Regions from separate parts of the Vibrio aestuarianus genome, predicted to be linked through region 2. Evidence: riboswitches for the same ligand, from Rfam matches in the RefSeq annotation. Region 2 holds a riboswitch; the other holds the start of a gene.
What was found. Region 2 has a riboswitch for thiamine pyrophosphate ahead of thiD (bifunctional hydroxymethylpyrimidine kinase/phosphomethylpyrimidine kinase). Riboswitches for the same ligand answer to the same signal wherever they lie in the genome.
Positions count from the first base shown of each region.

Region 1: linked by a shared signal. The riboswitch ahead of thiB (thiamine ABC transporter substrate binding subunit) and the one ahead of thiD (bifunctional hydroxymethylpyrimidine kinase/phosphomethylpyrimidine kinase) in region 2 are both predicted to bind thiamine pyrophosphate.

Region 1 is NZ_JAKNYQ010000001.1:701,134-706,445, forward strand. Features, by position in the region: gene mpl (UDP-N-acetylmuramate:L-alanyl-gamma-D-glutamyl-meso-diaminopimelate ligase) at 1-1,180, shown strand, start outside; gene MCT08_RS03415 (flavin prenyltransferase UbiX) at 1,208-1,834, shown strand; TPP riboswitch at 1,905-2,023, shown strand; gene thiB (thiamine ABC transporter substrate binding subunit) at 2,089-3,081, shown strand; gene thiP (thiamine/thiamine pyrophosphate ABC transporter permease ThiP) at 3,116-4,705, shown strand; gene thiQ (thiamine ABC transporter ATP-binding protein) at 4,705-5,312, shown strand, end outside.
Region 2 is NZ_JAKNYQ010000002.1:114,179-119,490, forward strand. Features, by position in the region: gene MCT08_RS14220 (PhoX family protein) at 1-1,310, shown strand, start outside; gene MCT08_RS14225 (LysR family transcriptional regulator) at 1,394-2,284, opposite strand; TPP riboswitch at 2,465-2,586, shown strand; gene thiD (bifunctional hydroxymethylpyrimidine kinase/phosphomethylpyrimidine kinase) at 2,681-3,526, shown strand; gene MCT08_RS14235 (phosphatase PAP2 family protein) at 3,773-4,528, shown strand; gene MCT08_RS14240 (DUF445 domain-containing protein) at 4,657-5,312, opposite strand, start outside.

The DNA of each region.
Region 1 (5,312 bases), on a different contig from region 2:
AAAGCCAGATCTGGTGGTGATTGGCAATGCGATGAGCCGTGGTAACCCTTGTGTTGAATATGTGCTGAATAACAACCTGCGCTATACCTCTGGCCCCCAATGGTTACAAGAGTTCTTACTGCATGATCGCTGGGTTCTGGCGGTATCTGGAACACATGGTAAAACCACGACTTCCAGTATGCTCGCGTGGATTTTAGAAGCGTGCGGTTACCAACCGGGATTCTTGGTCGGCGGGGTGCTAGGTAACTTTGGCATTTCTGCCCGTTTAGGTGATAGCATGTTTTTTGTAGTGGAAGCCGACGAATATGACAGTGCTTTTTTCGATAAGCGTTCTAAGTTTGTTCACTACCACCCTAGAACCTTGGTTATGAATAATCTTGAGTTTGATCATGCTGATATTTTTGATGATCTTGAAGCGATCAAGCGTCAATTTCATCATTTAGTGCGTACAGTTCCGGGAAATGGTCGTATCTTTGCACCTCAACAAGATAGCGCATTATCGGATGTTTTAGCTCGTGGCTGTTGGAGCGAAACCGAGTTCACGGGTGAACAAGGTGAATGGAAGGCAGAGAAAATTATCCGTGATGGTTCTCAATTTAACGTTTTCTTGCGCAATGAATTAGTGGGCACAGTCAAATGGGATCTTGTTGGTGATCACAATGTCGATAATGCCTTAATGGCGATTGGCGCTGCGCGTCACGTTGGTGTCACCCCTGATCTTGCTTGTGAAGCGTTATCTAAGTTCATTAATACCAAACGTCGTTTAGAGCTCAAAGGCGAAGTGAATGAGATTAGCGTTTTTGATGATTTTGCTCATCACCCAACGGCGATTGAACTTACCTTGGGCGGTTTACGTAACAAGGTTGGCGATAAGAAAATTATCGCAGTTTTAGAGCCACGTTCGGCGACAATGAAGTTGGGCGTACATAAACAAACCTTGGCGGCATCGTTGCAACAAGCGGACTCCGTTTATCTCTATCAGCCTAATAATATTCCTTGGTCGGTGCAGGATGTTGCAGACCAATGCTCACAACCTGCGTATGTCAATGATGATATTGATGCTTTCGTGGCGCAAATCGCTCATGAAGCTAAGCCGGGTGACCAAATATTGGTGATGAGTAATGGTGGTTTTGAAGGTATTCATAACAAGTTACTGCTTGCTCTGAAGCAAGTCATCTAATATCAGTCGCACAAATGAAATAGAGCTATGACAACAAAACAGAAAACTATCACATTGGCTTTTACTGGCGCTTCAGGGGCTCCTTACGGGCTGCGTTTACTTGAGTGCTTGCTTGCCGCAGATTACCAAGTTTATTTGCTGATCTCATCCGCGGCGCGGGTTGTGCTGGCGACAGAACATGGTTTGAAGTTACCTAGTGGGCCTGAAGCTGCGAAAGCGGCATTGGTTGAACATCTTCATTGTGACGCTGATAAGTTGATTGTTTGCGGTAAAGAAGACTGGTTTTCTCCCGTAGCTTCTGGTTCTGCTGCGCCAAAACAGATGGTGGTGTGTCCTTGCTCTGCAGGCAGTGTGGCCGCGATTGCTCATGGTATGTCGGATAATTTGATCGAACGCGCTGCCGATGTGGTCATGAAAGAGCGTGGACAACTGTTGCTGGTGGTACGCGAAACCCCATTCTCAACTTTGCATCTTGAAAATATGCTCAAACTGTCGCAAATGGGGGTAACGATTATGCCCGCTGCGCCGGGGTTCTATCATCAACCCCAATCCATCGAGGATTTAGTCGACTTTATGGTTGCCCGTATTTTGGATCATCTGGGGGTTGAACAAGGTTTAGTTCCGCGTTGGGGATACGATCAACGCGGTGCATAGTTTGCTGAAGTGTAGAAGGTTGTTAGTGATGTAGAGAGTAGCTTATTCGAGCAATTGCAATTACAATCCACCTTACTCAACGGGGAGCAAATCATTCATTTAGTGAATGAAGCTGAGATCAAGTGCGAGCTTGGGACCCGTAAACCTGAACCAGATAATGCTGGCGTAGGAATTGGGTTAGGATTTCAGAATAGGAATAACGGAATATTCTCATCCTCCTCAAGCCTGTGCCGCTCAACCAAGGAGAGCGACCAGTGAAAACCACTTTAAGTGCTATTGCACTTGCTACCATCACCTCTTTCTCAGTGCATGCTGCTGAAAACACGTTAACCGTATATACCTACGATTCTTTTGCTGCCGATTGGGGCCCAGGTCCTGCAATTGAAAAAGCATTTGAAGCACAATGTGGCTGTGATATTAACTTTGTCGCGCTTGATGATGGCGTATCTATTCTTAACCGCTTACGTCTTGAAGGTAACAATACTAAAGCTGATATCGTACTCGGTTTGGATAACAACCTGATGGCAGAAGCCAAGAAGACGGGGCTACTCACCACACACAGTGTTGATACCAGTAACGTAACCTTACCGAATGGTTGGAGCGATGATACGTTCGTGCCATACGATTATGGTTATTTTGCTTTTGTTTACAACAAAGAGAAGATGACTAACCCACCGAAAAGCTTAAAAGAACTGGTTGAACAACGTGATGATTTGAAAGTCATTTATCAAGATCCACGCACTTCAACACCAGGACAAGGCTTATTGCTGTGGATGAAAACCGTCTACGGTGATGATGTAAGTGAAGCTTGGCAAAAGTTAGCGAAGAAAACCGTGACGGTGACTAAAGGTTGGTCGGAAGCATATTCGATGTTTTTAGAAGGTGAGTCTGATCTGGTACTGTCTTATACCACATCTCCGGCTTACCATTTAATTGCTGAAAATGATAACAAATACGCGACAGCCGATTTTACCGAAGGTCATTACATGCAAGTGGAAGTCGCTGCAAAAGTGAAAGGTACTGCAAACGAGAAATTGGCTGATGAGTTCATGCAGTTTATTTTAAGTGATCAATTCCAATCGGTAATCCCAACCGGAAACTGGATGTATCCAGTCACATCGGTTGAGTTGCCTAAAGGGTTTGAAACTCTCAACGTACCACAAAAAGCACTTACATTTAGCGCGCAAGAGGTGTCTGAAATGCGTAAGCCGTGGATACGAGAATGGCAAAACGCATTAACATTTTAAGGCTATATAAGCTTAAATTAAGGTCACATAAGGTTTGAATTCGATTCCTAAAATCGGCATTGGGGTCGCGATCGTGGTCGCGACCTTTGTTATTTGTGCGCTTGCTGCACTGCTGCTACACGCGCCGAGTCTCAATGTGTTGCAAGTATGGCATGACCCTTATTATCGTCATGTTACCCTGTTCAGTTTTTACCAAGCTTCACTCTCAATGTTGCTCAGTGTGGGATTGGCGATTCCTGTGGCACATGCCTTTTACCGCCGCCGCTTTTGGGGGCGCGATTTGATCCTCAAACTGTTTGCCACAACCTTAGTGCTTCCGGTACTGGTAGGGGTCTTTGGTTTGTTGGCTATCTATGGCAATAGCGGCGTATTAGCTTCGTTGCTGGCATGGTTTGATACAAAATTGCCGTTTTCCATCTACGGTTTAAACGGGATTTTACTGGCTCACCTGTTCTTTAACCTTCCTTATGCCAGCCGTTTGTTGCTGCAAGCGTTAGAAACAATTCCAGCAGAACAACATAAGCTGTGCGCGCATCTCGGTATGAGCCACTGGCATCAGTTTAAATGGGTTGAATGGCCACGTTTAAGACAACAGCTTCCGCATGTGTGTGGCCTGGTGTTTATGCTTTGCTTTACCAGTTTTGCTACGGTAATGGCGTTAGGTGGTGGACCAAAATCAACCACTATAGAGCTGGCTATCTACCAAGCGATTAAGTTTGATTTTGATCTGCAAGCTGGTGCGTTATTAGCTTTATGGCAAATGCTGTTATGCAGTGTGCTATATCTTTCTATTTCTCGACTGGCAAAGCCTTTGGCGATAAGTGCAGGCCGCAAGCCTGTCGACTATGTAGTGAGCCGAGATAGCCGAAAAGCGAAATATTGGGATGCTGCGTGGATCCTCCTATCGTTACTTTTAGTGCTTCCGCCATTGATGATGGTGGTGCTGAGCGGTTTGAATGCGCAGCTTTTTAGTGTGCTGAGTGACGAAAAGTTTTGGCAGGCGCTATTGGCTTCGTTACAAGTGGCGTCATTGGCGAGTATGGTAGCAGTTTGCGCTGGGGTGGCCATTTTAATTACCACCCGCGTTTGGCGTTTAAAGCTGCGTAATCGCCGAGCCGATCATCTTGAATTAGTGGGCACTATTATTTTGGTCACTCCTGGGCTGGTGATTAGCACTGGGCTGTTTTTGTTACTACGAACGTTCACCGATGCTTTTAGTATGGCGTATTGGGTGGTGCTGCTGGTGAATGGCTTAATGGCATTGCCTTATGTGTTGAAAACATTAGCCCAGCCAATGCTGCATAGCGCGCAGCAATACCAACTGCTGTGTGCCAGCCTTGGTATGAAAGGTTGGCAGCGTTTTAAAGTGATTGAACTCAGAGCATTAAGAAAACCTCTGGCTCATGCTTTTGCGATCAGCTTTTTGGTCTCAATGGGGGATTTAAGTGCCATTGCACTTTTTGGTAGCCAAGAATTTAGAACTCTACCGCTTTATCTATTCCAATTGCTAGGCAGTTATCAAATGCAGGCGGCAGCAGTGGTTTCTCTCGCTCTATTGGTGTTGAGTGTCGGTTGTTTTGCCATTATCGAACGCTTATTTAGCGTCAACTCAAGAGGTCGTTAATGTTAGTACTAAAAGATGTGCAATATGAGTATCAACAGGAATGGTTCGAGTTTTCACTGACGGTGCCGCGAGGAGCGATAGTGTCCTTAATGGGGCCTAGTGGTGCAGGTAAATCGACTTTATTGAGTTTGGTGGCGGGGTTTATTGAGCCGAGTCGTGGCGAGATTGAAGTAAGCGCTCAATCGGTGTTAGGTAAAGCGCCTCACTTACGGCCATTTTCTATGCTATTTCAAGAGCATAATTTATTTATGCATCTTACTGTGCGCGAAAATATTGGTCTTGGGTTACACCCCGGTTTGAAGTTATCTGCTGAGCAACAGCTTTTGATAGAGCAAGCGGCACAACAGGTGGGAATTGCGAGTCTGTTGGAGCGTTTGCCGGAGCAGCTTTCTGGTGGTCAACGTCAGCGCGTAGCATTAGCACGTTGTTTTGTTCAATCTCACCCGATATGGTTGCTGGATGAGCCGTTTTCAGCGCTGGATCCTCTACTGAGAGAGGAGATGCTCGCGCTAGTTAAGCTACTAGCCACTGAGCGGAAGATTACTGTCGTAATGGTAACGCACCATGTCAGCGATGCAAAAGCGATAGCCAGTCATTTTGCGTTTAT
Region 2 (5,312 bases):
TGCAATTGACGGGGCCTGCGGCCGGTCATACTTTGATGAAAACTGATGCTGACCCTAGTGGCATGAAACCTTTCGGTACTTTTAACAACTGCGCCAATGGTCAAACCCCATGGGGCACGTATCTAACTTGTGAAGAAAACTTTGATGATTTCTTTGGGACCGATCAAGCGGGAGTGTCACTAACGGCAGATCAAAAACGTTATGGTATTGAAGCTAAACCGAGCAGCTATAAATGGCATCAACATGATGCACGTTTTGACGTGGCGAAGAACCCGAATGAACCAAACCGCTTTGGCTGGGTAGTTGAAATTGACCCGAATGATCCAACTGCCACGCCACTAAAACGTACAGCGTTAGGCCGTTTTAAGCATGAGAATGCGGCACTGACCATCAACAATGATGGGCATGCGGTGGTGTATCTTGGTGATGACGAACGTGGTGAACATCTTTACAAATTTGTTTCAAAAAATCGTTACCAAGAGGGCGATGATGCGGCAAACCGCAATCTTCTCGAAGAAGGTACGTTGTACGTTGCTAAGTTTGATATGAATGATAAAGAGCTGAAAGGCCAAGGGCAATGGATTGAATTAACCTTTGGTAAAAACGGTTTAACACCTGAAAATGGTTTTAAGGATCACGCAGAGGTGATGATTTTTGCTCGTCGTGCGGCAACGCAAGTTGGGGCAACCACTATGGATCGTCCAGAATGGGTGGCGGTGCATCCAAGTAACAAATACGTTTTCTGTACTTTAACCAATAACAAAAACCGTGGCGTAAAAGAGGGACAACCTGTCGGTGGTCCCAACCCTCGTGCGAAAAATAACTACGGGCAGATTCTGCGTTGGATGCCAGTCAACGGCGACCACACTAGCGACAAATTTGCATGGGATCTGTATTTAATCGCCGGTAACCCAACGGTTCACAAAGGTAATTTGTACGCTGGTAGTGACAATATTCATGCTGACAACATGTTTAACAGCCCTGACGGTATTGGGTTCGATAAAGCCGGTCGTTTGTGGATTCAAACTGACGGTAAGTACTCCAATAAGGGGGACTTTGCAGGTCAAGGCAACAACCAAATGCTGTGTGGTGACCCGATTACGGGTGAAGTGCAGCGTTTTCTAACAGGTCCTATTGCGTGTGAAATTACCGGATTAACCTTCTCGCCAGACCAAAAAACTATGTTTATTGGTGTGCAGCACCCCGGTGAAGATGGGGCTCCTTCTCATTTTCCTGACGGTGGTAGTACTAAGCCTCGTTCAACGATAATGATGATCACTCGCGAAGATGGCGGTGTTATCGGTGCATAACGACACCAGTTTAAGTCACTAAACCGTTCAAAAAATAATAACCAGTTGGCTATATGATATTCAGGGAGCTTCGGCTCCCTTTGTTAGTTTTGCATTAAAACTCGGATGCTTTGTAATACGGTTTTGTAGCGAGTGGGTAACTGTCGATGGTATTTCTGTAAACTATAGACCGTCTCATTAATACTGGTTTTAGGCTGGTGCAGCCTGACCTGCTGCTGCTCAACGTGAGCTTCTACCGCACCAAAAGGTAAGACAGTAAATCCAATTCCTTGTGTGATCGGCACTAAGATTTGACTAAGTTGATTGATATAACCGACGCTAGGTAATGAGTCAATGGCAATGCCTGCCAGCGCTTCATCTTGGCTATGTGCAAAATAGATCGAGAGGTAATGCTCGGCATCAGGGTGGCGAATGAGGCCAAGTTTTTGTAACAGTTCTGGCGTGACCTGCGTATTTTTGGTCGAATTTGGTATTACTAAGCACAGAGCCTCTTGACCAATTTGTTGCCATTGATAGGCACCTTGTGCAGGTTTTTGGGTAACAATACCGATGTCAGTCGTGCCATTTTTTATCGCCTCTACAATTTTATTGTGAGGTGCGACTTCGATATGAATGACTAGCTGTGGATGCTTCGTCTGTAGCGCAATGAGCGTCGGATAAATACGCATCGCCATTGCACCAGAACAGGAAATATAGCAGTTGCCAGCGTATGGGTCATCAAAACTCAGTTGTTCCAATAGCTGCAATTCGTTGCGCTTTTGTTCCAATGTGTACTGATACATCAATCGACCTTGCTCGGTAAGATCAAAACTCTTTTTTTCTCGCTTTATCAAAGCGTGGCCGCACGCCTCTTCTAATTTCTTGATGTGCTGACTGACGCCCGGCTGTGTCATATGTAGCTTTTCTGCCGTGCGGGTAAAATGACCGACATCGATCAGAGTTTTAAAAGTATTGAGCCAGATTGGGTTAAGCATCGTCAATCACACGGATAACAAAATATTCTTAATTTAAGATTAAATCATAAACGTATGTTTGCATACAATCATCTCGATGGATAAGAGCTAAACCTGAAAAACAACACGATAGGGTAATACATCGTAGCGTTACCACTCGCTTTTGCTTTTCTATTTTTGCTGACAATTGATATCATCACCGTTCTATAGTCGGGGAGCCAAATATCAAGCTTATTTTAGTTTGATTGGGCTGAGATCGCAGTGCGAGACCCGTTGAACCTGATTCAGTTAATACTGGCGTAGGGAACTATCCACTTTGTCATTGAAAATGAAAACTTGTTTCCTTTTCAATCATGTTGCGGATGTGGTGGACTAATATTAGTCATCATTCCTACGCGCTTACTTTTCGGAGCGTGTATGTTTCAAGCAAATCCTAACTCTCATATTCCTATTGTACTTACCATTGCTGGTTCTGATTCTGGTGGTGGTGCGGGTATTCAGGCCGATATAAAAGCCATTTCAGCGACGGGTGGTTATGCATGCTCTGTTATTACTGCATTAACGGCCCAAAATACGCAGCGAGTCAGTGGGGTCTTACCGATTCCTGTTACTTTTATTGAGCAGCAACTCGACGCCGTATTTACTGACCTCAACATTATTGCGGTAAAGGTTGGAATGTTAGCAGACGCTAATATCATTCAAATCGTTGCGCAGAAATTACGTCAGTATCAACCGCAATTTATCGTGCTTGATCCGGTGATGGTCGCAACCAGTGGTGATCTGTTATTGCAACCAGAGGCGATTGATTCTCTCAAAACCCATCTATTACCGATTGCCACTGTTGTGACACCTAATTTAGCGGAAGCTGCTGCTTTACTTGGTACTGCAATACCAGCTACTGAGGCTCAAATGCACCAAATGGTAGAAAAAATTCGTGGCTTAGATTGCTTTGCAGTATTGCTCAAAGGTGGCCATTTAGAAGATGAAGTGAATAGCAACGACTTATTGATAACAGCGGATAAGACTCACCTATTCCAAGCGCAGCGAATCGCAACGATGAATACCCACGGTACTGGGTGTACACTCTCTTCGGCTATCGCTTCATACTTAGCCCAAGGGGATGAGTTACAGGCCGCTGTTAGTGGTGCGAAACAGTATCTTTCACAAGCGATCAGCTGTGCTGATAGGTTACACGTGGGGCATGGGCATGGGCCTGTCGATCATTTTTATAACTTACGTACTGGTTTGGACTTTAAGCGTTAAATATATCCCCTTCCTACTTGAAGATGCAGCGGTGTTGGCTGCGTTCGTTTACCCCAATCACATAGCCTGCCTATGCTCAGGGGGATAAACTCATTTGCCGCCTACCTGCAACTCCAAGTAGTTTGGGTATAAAGTTGTCGTTTTTTGGCATTTCTTTGCCATCGAATTGACCGCGATTTGATACATTTTACACATCGGCCCCGTTATTATCTCTCTCTATTTTATAGTGCTGTGGTGAGTGATGTGTTGGGTGTAAAGAATCAAATTCATATCAAAAAAACGAGTATGGTTTTGTTGGCGTTGTTTGCCTTATTGTTAATTCCTATATCATATGCTGGTTTGCTGATTGATTTGACTGCACCGGTTAATGAGCAGTTAGGTGCGTTTTTTACTTATTTAACCGATTCAGCAGGTTGGCAGGGCTTTGGTTTGACTTTAGTAACGCTGGCTTTTTTGGTCACTCGCACCAAGTGTTCCAGGAAAATGATGCTTAATCGAGTAATTCAGCTTGGTTTACTGCTTGTGATTGGTATGGGTGCGAAAACTGGTCTAAAACACTTAACGGAAAGTCCGCGTCCCTATACGCAATTGATGACCCAGCAACTGCTTATTCCAAACCCAGAGCATTTTTATAAATTGGATGCTATACAAAAAGCGCAGGTTATTAAAAGTGTTTCGAGTCGAGTTAGCGAGTGGCGTTTGCGTCATTGGCAAGGGGAAATAGATTACTCATTTCCATCTGGGCACACCATTTTCGTCGCCATTTGTTTAGCTTTTTTTGGTGGATTATTGGTTGAACAAAAACATTATGCACTTGTGGCGGGTTTAATGTTGTGGGCCTGCGGCGTGGCGTTTAGTCGGCTGTGGTTAGGGATGCATCGACCTGCTGATTTATATGGCTCTTTGCTATTTGTTAGTATGATTTATCTGCTTGTACCGAGATACTATCCACTGGATCACCCTAAACTAAGGCCAATATTGAACAGATTTCATCTATGTTAAAGGTCAAAGTAAAGTGAGAAGTTACGGTTAAGAAAAATAACTAACCCAAACAACTTCAAATAGGAAAGGTATAATCCAGAAAAAAGAAGCCAGCAAGTTTGATGCTGGCTTTTTACATGTTGATGTGGTTAAGCGAAGAGTGACGAGATTACGCCAATTAAACCGCCGAACACACCGCCCCACACTACGAGCCAACCAAGGTGTTGTTTGATCATTTTTTGCACCATTTCTTTGACCAGTTTTGGGGTCAGTTCATTCAACCGTTGATCTATGATGTTTTCAATATTAGCTTTGATTTCTTCCATCATCGCTGGGGATTCAAACTGTTCTTTTAATGCTTGCTTAACACTCTCGCTTTGGCTGATTTCAACCACAGACTGCTGCATTTTTTCTACAAAAGGTTGTTTTAATGGCTGTAGTGCTTCAGTACCGCCAAACATCGCCAGCATGCCACCAAACGAAGACTGTGCAATGACTTCAACTAATGAATCAAAGGTTGGGTTGAAATCAACTTTGGCGATCACAGGTTCTAGGTTGAGTGTTTTGCTGCCGGTCATTTCTTTATTTAGGAAACGATCAATGTTGGACTCAGTGAAAAACTGTTCCATCATCAGGTTTTTTATTGCCGCTTTGAACTCTTCAAAACGCGCAGGAATGACCCCAGAGCCATACAATCCCGGTACTTTTTCAAACAGCATGTGAATGGCCAGCCAGTTGGTAATGGCTCCAGAGAAAGCAAAAAGGCCGGCGTATAATGCGATTTGGTTGTCCAACTGGTAACCTG